DNA from 3 places in the Pseudomonas sp. AN-1 genome. Region 3 is predicted to be linked to each of the others. Evidence: riboswitches for the same ligand, from Rfam matches in the RefSeq annotation. Region 3 holds a riboswitch; each other region holds the start of a gene.

Region 1 (4,410 bases), 2.2 Mb from region 3:
TGGCCAGCGGCGGCAGCGACGCCAGCAGCCTCGCCGCGCTGCAGGACTACGCCCGCGCCATCGGCCTGGCCTTCCAGGTGCAGGACGACATCCTCGACGTGGAGAGCGACACCGCCACCCTGGGCAAGACCCAGGGCAAGGACCAGGCCCACGACAAGCCGACCTACCCGGCGCTGCTCGGCCTCGACGCCGCCAAGGCCTACGCCCTGGAACTGCGCGATCTGGCGCTGGCGGCCCTGCAGCCATTCGACGAGCGCGCCGACGCCCTGCGCCAGCTGGCCTGCTACATAGTCGCACGCACGCACTGAGTTCCCCGGTCCGGACCCGGCCGCCACGGCGGAAAATCGCGGCGCGAATTTTCCACGGGGTGGCCATCCCCCCTGCGCCGGCTCCACTCGACCTTCGCTTGCTTGGGCACCCCGGCCGCTTCGGGTAAACTCGCCCATCTTTTTCCGACTGCCGAACCCGTCCGATGCCCAAGACGCTGCACGAGTTTCCCCGCCAGCGGCCCGACACGCCCCTGCTCGACCGCATCGACAGCCCCGCCGCGCTGCGCGACCTCAGCGAGGCCGAGCTGGACACCCTGGCCGACGAGCTGCGCCAGTACCTGCTCTACACGGTGGGGCGTACCGGCGGGCACTTCGGCGCCGGTCTGGGCGTGGTCGAGCTGACCATCGCCCTGCACCACGTCTACCACACCCCCGAGGACCGTCTGGTGTGGGACGTCGGCCACCAGGCCTACCCGCACAAGATCCTCACCGGCCGCCGCGAGCGGATGGCGACCCTGCGCCAGAAGGGCGGCCTGGCCGCCTTCCCGCGGCGCAGTGAGAGCGCGTACGACACCTTCGGCGTCGGCCACTCCAGCACCTCGATCAGCGCCGCGCTGGGCATGGCCCTGGCCAACCGTCTGCAGGGCAGCGAGCGGCGCACCGTGGCGGTGATCGGCGACGGCGCACTGACCGCCGGCATGGCCTTCGAGGCGCTCAACCACGCCTCGGAAACCGCCGCCGACATGCTGGTGGTGCTCAACGACAACGACATGTCGATCTCGCGCAACGTCGGCGGCCTGAACAACTACCTGACCAAGATCCTCTCCAGCCGCACCTACGCCAGCATGCGCGAGGGCAGCAAGAAGATCCTCTCGCGCATCCCCGGCGCCTGGGAGATCGCCCGCCGCACCGAGGAGCACGCCAAGGGCATGCTGGTGCCCGGCACCCTGTTCGAGGAGCTGGGCTGGAACTACATCGGCCCCATCGACGGCCACGACCTGCCGACCCTGATCGCCACCCTGCGCAAGATGCGCGAACTCAAGGGCCCGCAGTTCCTCCACGTGGTGACCAAGAAGGGCAAGGGCTTCGCCCCGGCCGAGGAAGACCCGATCGGCTATCACGCCATCGGCAAGCTGGAGGTCGGCAGCAGCGCCGCGCCCAAGGCCAGCGGACCGAAATACTGCGAGGTGTTCGGCCAGTGGCTGTGCGACATGGCGGCCGTCGACGAGCGCCTGATCGGCATCACCCCGGCGATGAAGGAAGGCTCCGACCTGGTGGCCTTCGCCGAGCGCTTCCCGGAACGCTACTTCGACGTCGCCATCGCCGAGCAGCACGCGGTGACCCTCGCCGCCGGCCTGGCCTGCGAGGGCGCCAAGCCGGTGGTGGCGATCTACTCGACCTTCCTGCAGCGCGCCTACGACCAGCTGATCCACGACGTCGCGGTACAGGACCTCGACGTGCTGTTCGCCATCGACCGCGCCGGCCTGGTCGGCGAGGACGGCCCGACCCACGCCGGCAGCTTCGACCTCTCCTACCTGCGCTGCATCCCCGACATGGTCGTCATGACCCCCAGCGACGAGAACGAGCTGCGCCTGCTGCTGACCACCGGCTACCGGCATGTCGGCCCGGCGGCGGTACGCTACCCGCGCGGCAGCGGCCCCAACGCTCCGATCTCTCCGGCGCTGGAGGCAGTCGAGATCGGCAAGGGCGTGGTCCGTCGTCACGGCGCCGGCCAGGTCGCCCTGCTGGTGTTCGGCGTGCAGCTGGCCGCCGCGCTGGAGGTGGCCGAGAAGCTCGATGCCACGGTGGTCGACATGCGCTTCGTCAAGCCGCTCGACGCCGCACTGATACGCGAGCTGGCCGCCAGCCACGCGCTGCTGGTGAGCGTCGAGGAGAACGCGGTGATGGGCGGCGCCGGCAGCGCGGTGGCCGAATTCCTCGCCGCCGAGGGCATCGTCATGCCGCTGCTGCAGCTCGGCCTGCCCGACCGCTACGTCGAGCACGCCAAGCCGACCGAGATGCTCGCCGAATGCGGCCTGGATGCCGCCGGCATCGAGTCCGCGGTGCGCGCGCGCCTGGCGCTGCTTGAGAAAAACTCATCCCGAGTCGTCTGAAAGCTGCTTGAGTTTCACCACGCCGCGCACTAAGGTGCGCGGCGTTTTGCTTTTCGTCAGGGTGCGCAGGCTAGGGCCTGCGTTAAACGGGAAGCCGGTGCGTCCTCGGACAAGGCCGGCGCTGCCCCCGCAACGGTAATCGACCGCAGACCTCGGTCTGCACGCCCGTTCAACAGCCACTGGGAATGTCCCGGGAAGGCGAACCGGCGCGTCGACAGCCCGGAGACCGGCCCCGACGGATTCGACAGGTGTTGCGGAGGGCCGCACCGTCAGTCGCGCGCCCGTCCTGTGGGCGCGTTTCTGTCTTCTGCCCTCCTCGAAAGTCTGCCTTCACTTTTGAGGATTTCCTGATGAAGCTTTCCCGTCTGGCGCTGGCCGTGGCCCTCGCCCCGAGCCTGACCCTGGCCGCCGAGCCGGCCAGCGACGACATCGCGCCCCTGGTCATCACCCGCGCCACTCCGCTGGAGCAGCCGGCGCCGGCCAGCGTGCGGGTGATCAAGCGCGCCGAGATCGAGCGCAGCGGCGCCCACAACCTGATCGACGTGCTGCGCGGCCAGGCCGGCGTGCAGCTGCGCGACATCATCGGCGACGGCAGCCGCGCCACGCCCAGCCTGCGCGGCTTCGGCGAGAACGCGGTGAACAACACGCTGATCCTGGTCGACGGCCGCCGCCTCAACCAGCCGGCGATGGCCGGCGCCGACCTCAACAGCGTGCCGCTGGCCAACATCGAGCGCATCGAGATCCTGCGCGGCGCCGGCACCGTGCTGTACGGCGACCAGGCGGTCGGCGGGGTGATCAACATCGTCACCCGCACGCCGCGGCGCAACGAGGCCTACGTGGAGACCAGCCGCGGCAGCCACGACCTGGAAGCCTATCGCGGCCATGTCTTCCAGCAGCTCGGCGGCGGCTTCTCGGTGTACGCCAGCGGCGAGGCCCGCCACACCGACAACTACCGCGACCACAACGCCGCCGACTACGGCAACGCCTTCGGCCGCCTGCGCTACGACCACGCCCGCGGCTGGGCGCTGTACGAGTACCAGACGGTGGACGACGAGCTGCTCTATCCGGGCGCGCTGAGCCTCGCCCAACGCCGCAGCGACCGCAAGCAGAGCCAGTCCACGGACTGGAACGACAGCAATACCCAGGTGCACCGCTTCGCCGTCGAGCAGCGCCTCGACGAGATCTGGACCGCCAACTTCGACTACAGCCACAGCGACCAGGATGGCGTGGGCTCGTTCTTCGGAGGCGGCTTCAGCCAAGGCACTCGCATCGAAAGCTTCAGCCCGCGCCTGACCGCCCGCTGGGACACGGCGCGCGGCCACAGCGAATGGCTGCTGGGCCACGACCACATCACCAGCGACTACCAGGCCTCCTGGGGCAGCGACTTCCGCCAGACCCTGCGCGACTGGTACACCCAATTCAGCCAGCCGCTCGGCCACGACCTGACGCTGAGCCTCGGCTACCGCGCCAGCGAGGCCGAGGACCGCGACCACAGCGCCGGCAGCAACCACACCGACCGCGAGGGCAGCAGCAGCGTCGGCCTGTCCTGGCAGGCCGACGCGCAGACCCGCGTGTTCCTCAAGCGCGAGGACGTGCTGCGCTGGGCCAACGTCGACGAGAACGGCTTCGTCGGCCCCGGCGTCGAGTTCCTCAAGCCGCAGACCGGCGCATCCTGGGAAGGCGGCGTGGAATGGGACGACGGCGCGCAGCGCTACCAGCTGAGCGTCTACCGCCTCGATCTGGACGACGAGCTGATGTACGACGCCACGGCCACGGGCCCCTTCGGTCCCGGCACCGGCGCCAACGTCAACCTGGACAAGACCCGCCGCGATGGCCTGCTGCTCGAGGCCCGCCGCCAGCTGACCGAGCGCCTCGCCCTCGGCGGCCAGTACAGCTTCACCGACTCCGAGTACCGCACCGGCCCCTTCGCGGGCAACGAGGTGCCCGGCGTATCGCGCCACAGCGCCAGCGCCCACCTCGACTACCTGCTCCTGCCGGGACTCAACGGCCGCCTGGAGGCCCTGTAC
Region 2 (4,410 bases), 810 kb from region 3:
CTGAACGAAGGGGCCGGTCTCGCGACCGGCCCTCTTGTCTGCTGGACCTTTGTGGCGATCAGCCGAAGAACTTGCCGAGCATGCGGGCGACGAAGCCGCCTTCGATGTTGCGCTTGACGAAGGACACGTAGTGCTTGTCGTCGCGCTTGATGTGGTTGGTCAGCCACAGGCCGATGTCGGTGCGCACTTCCTTGGCCACCCGGAAGGTTTCCTCGCCCTTGCCCAGGCGCTCGTGGTAGGCGTGGGCGCGGGCCTTGAAGGCCTCGTGCACCTGGTGATGGGCCTCCAGCATCGGGTAGCCGGCCTTGGCCATCAGGCTCTCCTCGAAGGTGTTGTGGGAGATGGCATAGTCGATCAGCGACTTGATGACGTGCTCGACTTCGTCGGCGTTGCGCGTCTTGATCGCGTGGTCGATCTCCTCCAGATACTCGAAGATGCGCTTGTGCTGCTCATCGATGATATCGATGCCGGTTTCGAATTCTGCTGTCCAGGAAATGACAAAGCTCATGGCGTAGATCCCTTGTCCTGTGAACGTTTGAATCGCGCTGGCGTGGTGCCCTGCATATCTTCCGCCGGCGCTCGTCCTGCTCGCCGGTAGCCATCGGTGACAGGCGTCAGCCTGACCGGGCACGCACGTCCTCGTGGTCCGTGCGGTTGGATGGATATCAGGTGCTGGGGTTGTTGCTCGTTCCCTGAGTCAGGCCTCCCCTGGAGGTGTGGATGTGTATGGCAGGCCGGAGTTGGCTGGATGGCATGGGTGTTCGTCTCTTTTATTGTTGTTATCGGGGACTGCTACTGCCTGCGCTGCAGGTCCGGTCTGGTAGCCGGCCTGCAGGCCTGGTCGATCGCCGCCAAGGCGATCAGCCGAAGAACTTGCCGAGCATGCGCGACACGAAGCCGCCGTCCAGGCTCTTCTTGACGAAGGGCACGTAGTGCTTGTCGTCACGCTTGATGTGGTTGGTCAGCCACAGGCCGATGTCGGTGCGCACTTCGCGGGCCAGGCGGAAGTGGTCTTCGCCGTTGCTCAGGCGCTGGCCGTAGGCTTCGGCGCGGGTCTTGAAGGCTTCATGCACCTGATGGTGGGCGTCCAGCATCGGATAGCCGGCCTTTTCCATCAGGCTTTCCTCGAAGGTGTTGTGCGAGATGGCGTAGTCGAGCAGGGCCTTGATCACGTACTCGACCTCGCTGGTCGACTGGGCCTTGATGGCGTGATCGATCTCGGACAGATATTCGAAGATGCGCTTGTGCTGCTCGTCGATGATATCGATGCCCGTGGCGTACTCGGGCGACCAGGAAATGACGAATCCCATGAAGGTTATCCTTGCTGTAAACGTTTCGACTTACTTTTAGTGGTTTGTTCTGTAAGCCCCACGCGAAGGTGCGTGGGCTTTCAGTATCACGATGTCGCAGTAAAGGCCATAGTCCGCTTGTGGGCTTTGTCGCGAAGCCTCGGTTTTGTGAACTGTTTGGCAATTCCGCTTCAGGCCGGGAGAGTCGCGCGGGAGGGGCGGAAAGTTTGACGCCCGTCCGGCAAGTCTCTAACCTGCGCCACCTGCTTCAGGTGCCCCCCAGTCCAGACTCGGAGGGGTGAAACAGGGAAGCCGGTGCGTATATGTAATGATTTTTCATTGCAATTTTGATACCAAGCCGGCGCTGCCCCCGCAACGGTAGGCGAGTCGAGAAGCCACACCGGCAGATGCGCGACGCTCCAGAGGCGTCCGCCAACTGCCAGGCCACTGTGTCCAGACACGGGAAGGCGTGGATTCGGGAACCCTCGGGTTCCGCTCGCAAGCCCGGAGACCGGCCTGTCGCATCCACGGTATCGCGGAGGGCGCTACCCGTCGGGTGGGCGGCCTGCGTGTCCTGCTGTCCGTTCGTCGTCCGGTCCTCTGCATGCCTTCGCAAGCCAATCGCGCGGGTGAGCGCGATGCAGAGAGTGATCGATGAGACATGCCCTTCTGCGGCCGACAATCGTCGTGCTGTGTAGTCTTTCCTCCATTCCCGTCCTGGCGCACGAAGCGCTGTCGGTCGAGCCCCTGCTGGTGACTGCCAGCCGCACGACGCAGACGGCCAGCGACGCACTGGCCTCCGTGACGGTGATCGAGCGCACCGAAATCGAGCGCCGCCAGGCCGCCTCGCTGCCCGAGCTGCTGCGCGGCGTGCCGGGCGTGACGCTGGCCAACAACGGCGGCCCGGGCAAGAGCAGCTCGCTGTTCCTGCGCGGCACCGAGTCCGACCACGTGCTGGTGCTGATCGACGGCATCAAGGTCGGTTCGGCCACCAGCGGCAGTGCCGCCTTCCAGGATCTGCCGGTGGAGCTGATCGAGCGCATCGAGATCGTCCGAGGTCCGCGCTCCAGCCTGTACGGTTCGGAAGCCATCGGCGGGGTGATCCAGATCTTCACGCGCCGGGACGGCGGCGCCGGCCTGCGGCCGTTCCTCTCGGCGGGCACGGGCACCCACGACAGTCACAGCGGCAGCGCCGGGCTGTCCGGGCGCTCCGGTGCGAGCTGGTTCAGCCTCGGCGTCTCGTCCAGCGACACCGACGGCATCAACGTCAAGCCGCGCGGCGCCAGCGGCTACGAGGACGACAGCGACGGCTACCGCAACCTGTCCGGCTCCTTGCGCGCCGGCCACCGCTTCGCCAACGGCCTGGAACTGGACGGCAGCTTCCTGCAGGCCGAGTCGCACAACGATTTCGACAGTACCACGGGCGAGGACGCCTATACCGAGGGGGTGCAGAAGGTCGCCGGCCTGCGCGCACGCCTTGCCCCGCTCGAGTCCTGGCTGGTGACCCTGCAGGCCGGGCGCAGCGAGGACCGGTCGGACGCCTTCGAGGACGGTGGCTTCAATTCGCGTTACGACACCCGTCGCGACTCACTGTCCTGGCAGAGCGACGTGACCCTGGCCGCGGGCCATACCCTGGTGCTGGGCGTCGACCATCAGCACGACGAGATCGACAGCACCAGGCGCTACGCCGAGGACTCGCGCGACAATGACGGCTACTTCGCCCAGTACCTCGGCGGGTCGGGGCGTCACGACTGGCAGCTGGCGCTGCGCCGCGACGACAACCAGCAGTTCGGCGATCACGATACCGGCAGCGCCGCCTGGGGTTACGCCCTGGGCCCGACGCTGCGCGTCCATGCCAGCTACGGCACGGCCTTCAAGGCGCCGACCTTCAACGAGCTGTACTACCCCGGCTACGGCAACCCCGCGCTGGATGCGGAGAAATCGCGGACTGTCGAGCTGGGGCTGAACGGCAGCCCCGGCTGGGGGCACTGGACGGCCAGCGTGTACCGGACCCGTGTCGACGATCTGATCAGCAGCGTGCGCGTCAACGGTGCAAGCCTGGCGCAAGGGGTCGACGAGGCGCGCATCCGCGGCCTCGAACTGCAGGTCGGCAGCGACCTGCGCGGTTGGGAATGGACTGCCGGTTACAGCCTGATGGACGCCGAAAACCGCTCCAGGCGCTCCAGCCGCTCCGGCATTGCCTACTACGGCAAGGATCTCAGCCGGCGCCCCGGGCAGACCTTCAACCTCGACGTCGACCGCGCCTTCGGCCGTTTCAGCGTGGGCGGCACGCTCTACGCGCGGGACTCGGCCTACGACGATCTGGAAAACCAGACCGAACTGTCCGGCTACGCCAGCCTCGACCTGCGCGGCGAGTACCGCCTCGACGACGAGTGGCGCCTGCAGGCGCGGGTGAGCAACCTGCTCGACGCCGACTACCAGACCGCCGCCGGCTACAACCAGCCGGGCCAGGCGGTGTACTTCACAGTGCGCTACCAGGCGCTCTGAGACAGGGGCGCTGGCAGGGCAGAGGTTTTCCCCGCAGCTGTTGTAAACCCAGCACGGCGCCGACATTTTGCAGCGCCAGCTACACCATCCGATGCCATCTACCCGAGGAGTTCCACCATGCTCGACCTTTCCCCCCGCAGCCGCCTGGCCATCGGCATCGTCCTGGCCGCACTGCTGGCCATGACCCGCGGCCACCATTTCGGCGACCTCAACCTGCCCAGCGCCTCTTGGGCGGTGTTCTTCCTCGCCGGCGTGCTGCTGCCGGCGCGCCTGGCCTTCCCGGCGCTGTTCCTCGAGGCGGTTGCCCTCGATCTCGTCGCCGTGACCTGGGGCGGGGCGAGCAACTGGTGCGTGACCCCGGCCTACTGGCTGCTGCTGCCGGCCTACGCTGCGCTGTGGTTCGGCGGCCGGGTCTATGCCGGCTGGCACCGCGACGACCTCGCGGCGCCGCCGCGCCTGCTGTCCTGCCTGCTCGCCTCCAGCTTCGCCTGCCACCTGCTGTCCAGCGGCGGCTTCTGGTTCTTCTCCGGTCGCTACCCCGAGGCGACCCTGGCCGGCTTCCTGCCGCGCATCGCCACCTACTACCCGCAGTCGCTGCAGGCGCTGGCCCTGT
Region 3 (4,410 bases):
GCGCCCTCGCCGGGGTCGTTGACGATGAACGGGTAGACGTTGGGCAGCGGGCCGAAGATCGCGTCCGGCCAGCACTCGGCGGACAGGCCGACGCCCTTGCCCGGCAGCCATTCCAGGTTGCCGTGCTTGCCGACGTGGACCACCGCGTCGGCGCCGTAGGCCTCGCGCAGCCAGAAGTAGAACGCCAGATAGCCGTGCGGCGGCACCAGCAGCGGATCGTGGTAGATCGCCGCCGGATCGAGCTGGTAGCCGCGCGCCGGCTGGATGCCGACGAAGGTCAGCCCCAGGCGCAGGCCGGCGACCATCATCCGCCCGCTGCGGAACATCGGGTCGTTTTCCGGCGCGCCCCAGCGCTGCAGCACCGCCTGCTGATTGGCGGCGGGCAGGCGCGCTAACAGCCGGCGATAGTCGGCCAGCGAAAGGCTCTGCTGGCAGGGGCGCAGATCGAGGCTGTCGAGATCGTTGCTCACACCGCCGAGCAGGGCGTGGATCAGCGCGGTGCCGGAATCCGGCAGACCGGCGACCGGGTAACCCGAAGCCTCCAGCGCGCGGAGGATGTTCAGCGCCGCCGCCGGGGTGTCGAGGCCGACGCCGTTGCCGATGCGCCCGTCGCGGGTCGGGTAGTTGGCCAGCACCAGGGCGATGCGCTTGTCGGCGTTGGCCTTGCGCGCCAGGCTCACCCAGCGTCGCGCCAGCTCGGCGACGAAGTCCATGCGCTCGCCGTCGGCCTGGTAGCAGACCACGTCGCTCTGGCTGCGCTCGCTGCGCCAGGCCAAGCCCTTGAAGCTGATCGGCCGGGTGACGATGCGCCCATCCAGTTCCGGCAGCGCCACGTGCATGGCCAGGTCACGCGGGCCGAGGCCCTGCGGGTTGTCCTGCCAGCGCTGGCGGTTGTCCAGCGCGCAGATCGCCTGCAGCACCGGCACGTCGCGGCGGAACGGACGCAGCGCCGGGCGCTCCGGGCTGGACAGGGCAAAGCCGGTGGTATTGAGGATCAGCGCCGCGTCGGTCTCGTCCAGCCAGTCCTCGACCTGGACCAGGCAGGCCGCCTCCTTGAGGCTGGCCACGGCGATCGGCAGCGGATTGAGGCCCTGGGCGACGAGACGCGCGCAGAACTCGTCGACGAAGGCGGTGTTGGCCGCCTGCAACTGCGCGCGATAGAACAGCAGCGCCGCCACCGGCGCACCGGGGCGCCAGTCGGCCTGCCACAGCGCCGGGGTGCCGCTGCCGTGGCGCGGGTGGTGGACGGCGACGCGCTGCAGCGCCTGCGGCTCGGACCAGGCCTGCGGGCGGCCCAGCCAGCGGTCGGCGAGGAAGCGATACAGCTGGCGGGCGTTGTCCAGCCCGCCCTGGCGCAGGTACTGCCAGGCGCGTTCGGCGTCCGCGGCGGATACCGTGCTCAGGCGGGTCAGCTCCGGGTCGGGACGGTCGTCGCCGGGCACCAGGATCAGGATGGCGCCGGCCTCGCCCAGCTCGACCAGCCGCTCGATGCCGTAGCGCCAGTAGCCCACCCCGCCGTGCAGCGAGAGCAGGATCAGCCGCGCATGGCGCAGCACGTCCTCGACGTAAAGGTCGACCGAGGCGTGGTTGCGCAGCTGGGCGGGGTTGGCCAGGCGCAGGCTCGGATAGTCGCCGCCCAGTTCGCCGGCGGCCGCGGCCAGCAGCGTCAGGTTGGAGTCGCCGCTGCAGAGGATCACCAGCTCGGCCGGGGTCTGGCCGAGGTCGGCGATGCTGTCGTCGGGGACGAAGCCACCGGGCTGGGTGCGCAGGAGGTGCATGCGTTCAGCGGGTCAGCGCGGCGCGCAGCTCGGCGTCGATCACCGCGGCGTCCAGCGCCTGGCCGATGATCACCAGGCGGGTGGCGCGCGCTTCGCCTTCGCGCCAGGCGCGCTCGAAGTGGCGGTCGAAGCGCTGGCCGACGCCCTGCACCAGCAGGCGCATGGCCTTGCCCGGCACGGCGACGAAGCCTTTCACCCGCAGCACGGCGTGACGCTGCACCAGCTCGGCGAGCGTGGCGAGCAGCAGGCGCTCGTCGACTTCCGGCAGCTCGACGCCGAAGGCGTCGAACTCGTCGTGGTCGTGGTCCTCGCCATCGCCGTGGTCGTGGTGGCCGGGGCGGGCGTCGATGTGCAGCTCGGCCTCGGCGCCGATGCCCAGCAGCACGTCCAGCGGCAAGCGGCCCTGCTGCGCCTCGACGATCTTCACCGCCGGCGGCAGCTCCTCGGCGACCTCGGCGCGCACCGCGGCCAGCGCGGCGTCGGCGAGCAGGTCGGTCTTGTTGAGCACCACCAGGTCGGCGCAGGCCAGCTGGTCCTCGAACAGCTCGTGCAGCGGCGATTCATGGTCGAGGTTGGGATCGGCGCGGCGCTGCGCGTCGACCTGCTCGGGGAAGGCGGCGAAGGTGCCGGCGGCCACCGCCGGGCTGTCGACCACGGTGACCACCGCGTCGACGGTGCAGGCGTTGCGGATTTCCGGCCAGTTGAAGGCCTGCACCAGCGGTTTGGGCAGCGCGAGGCCGCTGGTTTCGATGAGGATGTGGTCAAGATCGTGGCGGCGCGCCACCAGCTCGCGCATCACCGGGAAGAACTCTTCCTGCACGGTGCAGCACAGGCAGCCGTTGGCCAGCTCGAAGACGCGGCCGAGCGCCTCCTCCTCGCTGCAGCCGATGGCGCACTGCTTGAGGATCTCGCCGTCGATGCCCAGTTCGCCGAATTCGTTGACGATCACCGCGATGCGCCGGCCCTGGGCGTTGTCGAGCATATGGCGCAGCAGGGTGGTCTTGCCGGCGCCGAGGAAGCCGGTGACGATGGTGACGGGAAGTTTGCTCAAGGATTTCATGCGCGGCCCTGCCTGGCTGGCGGGGGCATGACGAGACGCCACCGGACGCACGCGCACCGGTCGGTCGGATTCGCCACCGGATCACCCCGCCCGGTTGTCGTGAAGGTCCGGAAACGCTCCGCGAGGCGGGGCGCTTCCTTCGAGGCAGGTCTCCTGGCTCACGGTGGGCGCCTTGGCGCCGTCCCCTCGCCTTCCCGCGTGAGCAGTGGCGTCGTGAGGGGATTCGTACCGTTTACAGTTGCGGGGGCAGCCGCGGTGTTGCACCGCGTTCCCTCTTAGCTCCGGCCCAGACCGGAGAACCTCGGGGCCGCAAGGCTACGCAGGGTGCGCGCGGCGGTCAATGGCGGCGGCCGGGGATGCCTACCGGGAGTGTTGGTGCCGGAGACTTGGGAGAAGATCGCTGCGCGAGACTTCTACCCTACGCCATGCCCAACGGCGGTCGCGCGATTGACGCCGTGCGCGGCGGCATGCTGTTGTAAAAAAGCGTTCCGCCTGAGCGACCGCCATCGAAAAACCACCCTCTGCCGCGATCCGGCGAGCCTGATCGGCCAACTTCCATGTCCGCAGCACATACCCCCTCCTCCGCGGAGCCCCGCCCTGCCCGGCTGTTGGTCGCCGGTTTCGGCTGCCGCCGCAATTGTAGCGTCGAGGAGCTGCACAGGCTTTTGGAGGACAGCTTGCGCGAACGCGGGCTGAACGTCGGAGATCTGCACGCTCTGGCCAGTCTCGACGGCAAGCTCGCCGAGCCGGGCCTCGCCGCCCTGGCCGGGCAGTTTGGCCTGCCGCTGCACGGCCTCTGCGTGGAGCAATTGCGGGAGTACGAGCCTCGACTGACCAGCCGTTCCGAGGCCGCCCGGCGCACCACCGGCTGCGCCGGGGTGGCCGAGGCCAGCGCCCTGGCGCTCGCCGAGGCGCTGGGCGGAGCGTCCGCCGAACTGCTGATCGCCAAGCGGCGCAGCGCCAACGCCACCTTCGCCCTGGCGCGTGCCAGACAGGAGCCTGCATGACCGTCTTCTTCATCGGCGCCGGCCCCGGCGATCCGGACCTCATCACCGTGCGCGGCCAGCGGCTGATCCGCAGCTGCCCGGTGATCCTCTATGCCGGCTCGCTGGTGCCCGCAGCGGTACTGGAGGGCCACGGCGCCCATACCGTGGTGAATACCGCCGAGCTGGAGCTGGCGCAAATCGTTGACCTGCTGGCCGAAGCCCACGGGCGCGGCGAGGACGTGGCGCGGGTGCATTCCGGCGACCCGTCGCTGTACGGCGCCATCGGCGAGCAGATCCGTCACCTGCGCCGCCTGGGCATTCCCTACCAGATCGTCCCCGGCGTCACCGCCACCGCCGCCTGCGCCGCCCTGCTCGGCTGCGAGCTGACCCTGCCCGAGGTGTCGCAGACGCTGATCCTCACCCGCTACGCCAGCAAGACGCAGATGCCGGAAGGCGAGCAGCTCGGCGATCTGGCCCGCCACGGCGCGACCATGGCCATCCACCTGGGCGTGCGCCAGCTGCCGCAGATCGTCGAGGAACTGCTGCCCCATTACGGCGCCGACTGCCCCGTCGCGGTGGTGCACCG

The links. A riboswitch is a leader RNA that binds a small molecule or an ion and turns the genes downstream of it on or off. The one in region 3 is predicted to bind cobalamin.
Region 1: it holds a riboswitch for cobalamin, as region 3 does, so the genes downstream of both, SK095_RS13780 (TonB-dependent receptor) here and cobW (cobalamin biosynthesis protein CobW) in region 3, are expected to answer to the same signal.
Region 2: it holds a riboswitch for cobalamin, as region 3 does, so the genes downstream of both, btuB (TonB-dependent vitamin B12 receptor) here and cobW (cobalamin biosynthesis protein CobW) in region 3, are expected to answer to the same signal.

The regions. Positions count from the first base shown of each region.
Region 1 covers NZ_CP139195.1:2,938,803-2,943,212, forward strand. The annotation lists gene ispA ((2E,6E)-farnesyl diphosphate synthase) at 1-308, shown strand, start outside; gene dxs (1-deoxy-D-xylulose-5-phosphate synthase) at 473-2,383, shown strand; cobalamin riboswitch at 2,426-2,633, shown strand; gene SK095_RS13780 (TonB-dependent receptor) at 2,734-4,410, shown strand, end outside.
Region 2 covers NZ_CP139195.1:4,568,018-4,572,427, forward strand. The annotation lists gene SK095_RS21495 (bacteriohemerythrin) at 59-508, opposite strand; gene SK095_RS21500 (bacteriohemerythrin) at 861-1,310, opposite strand; cobalamin riboswitch at 1,543-1,824, shown strand; gene btuB (TonB-dependent vitamin B12 receptor) at 1,944-3,797, shown strand; gene SK095_RS21510 (hypothetical protein) at 3,915-4,410, shown strand, end outside.
Region 3 covers NZ_CP139195.1:763,607-768,016, forward strand. The annotation lists gene cobN (cobaltochelatase subunit CobN) at 1-1,778, opposite strand, end outside; gene cobW (cobalamin biosynthesis protein CobW) at 1,783-2,838, opposite strand; cobalamin riboswitch at 2,964-3,157, opposite strand; gene SK095_RS03405 (cobalamin biosynthesis protein) at 3,396-3,845, shown strand; gene cobM (precorrin-4 C(11)-methyltransferase) at 3,842-4,410, shown strand, end outside.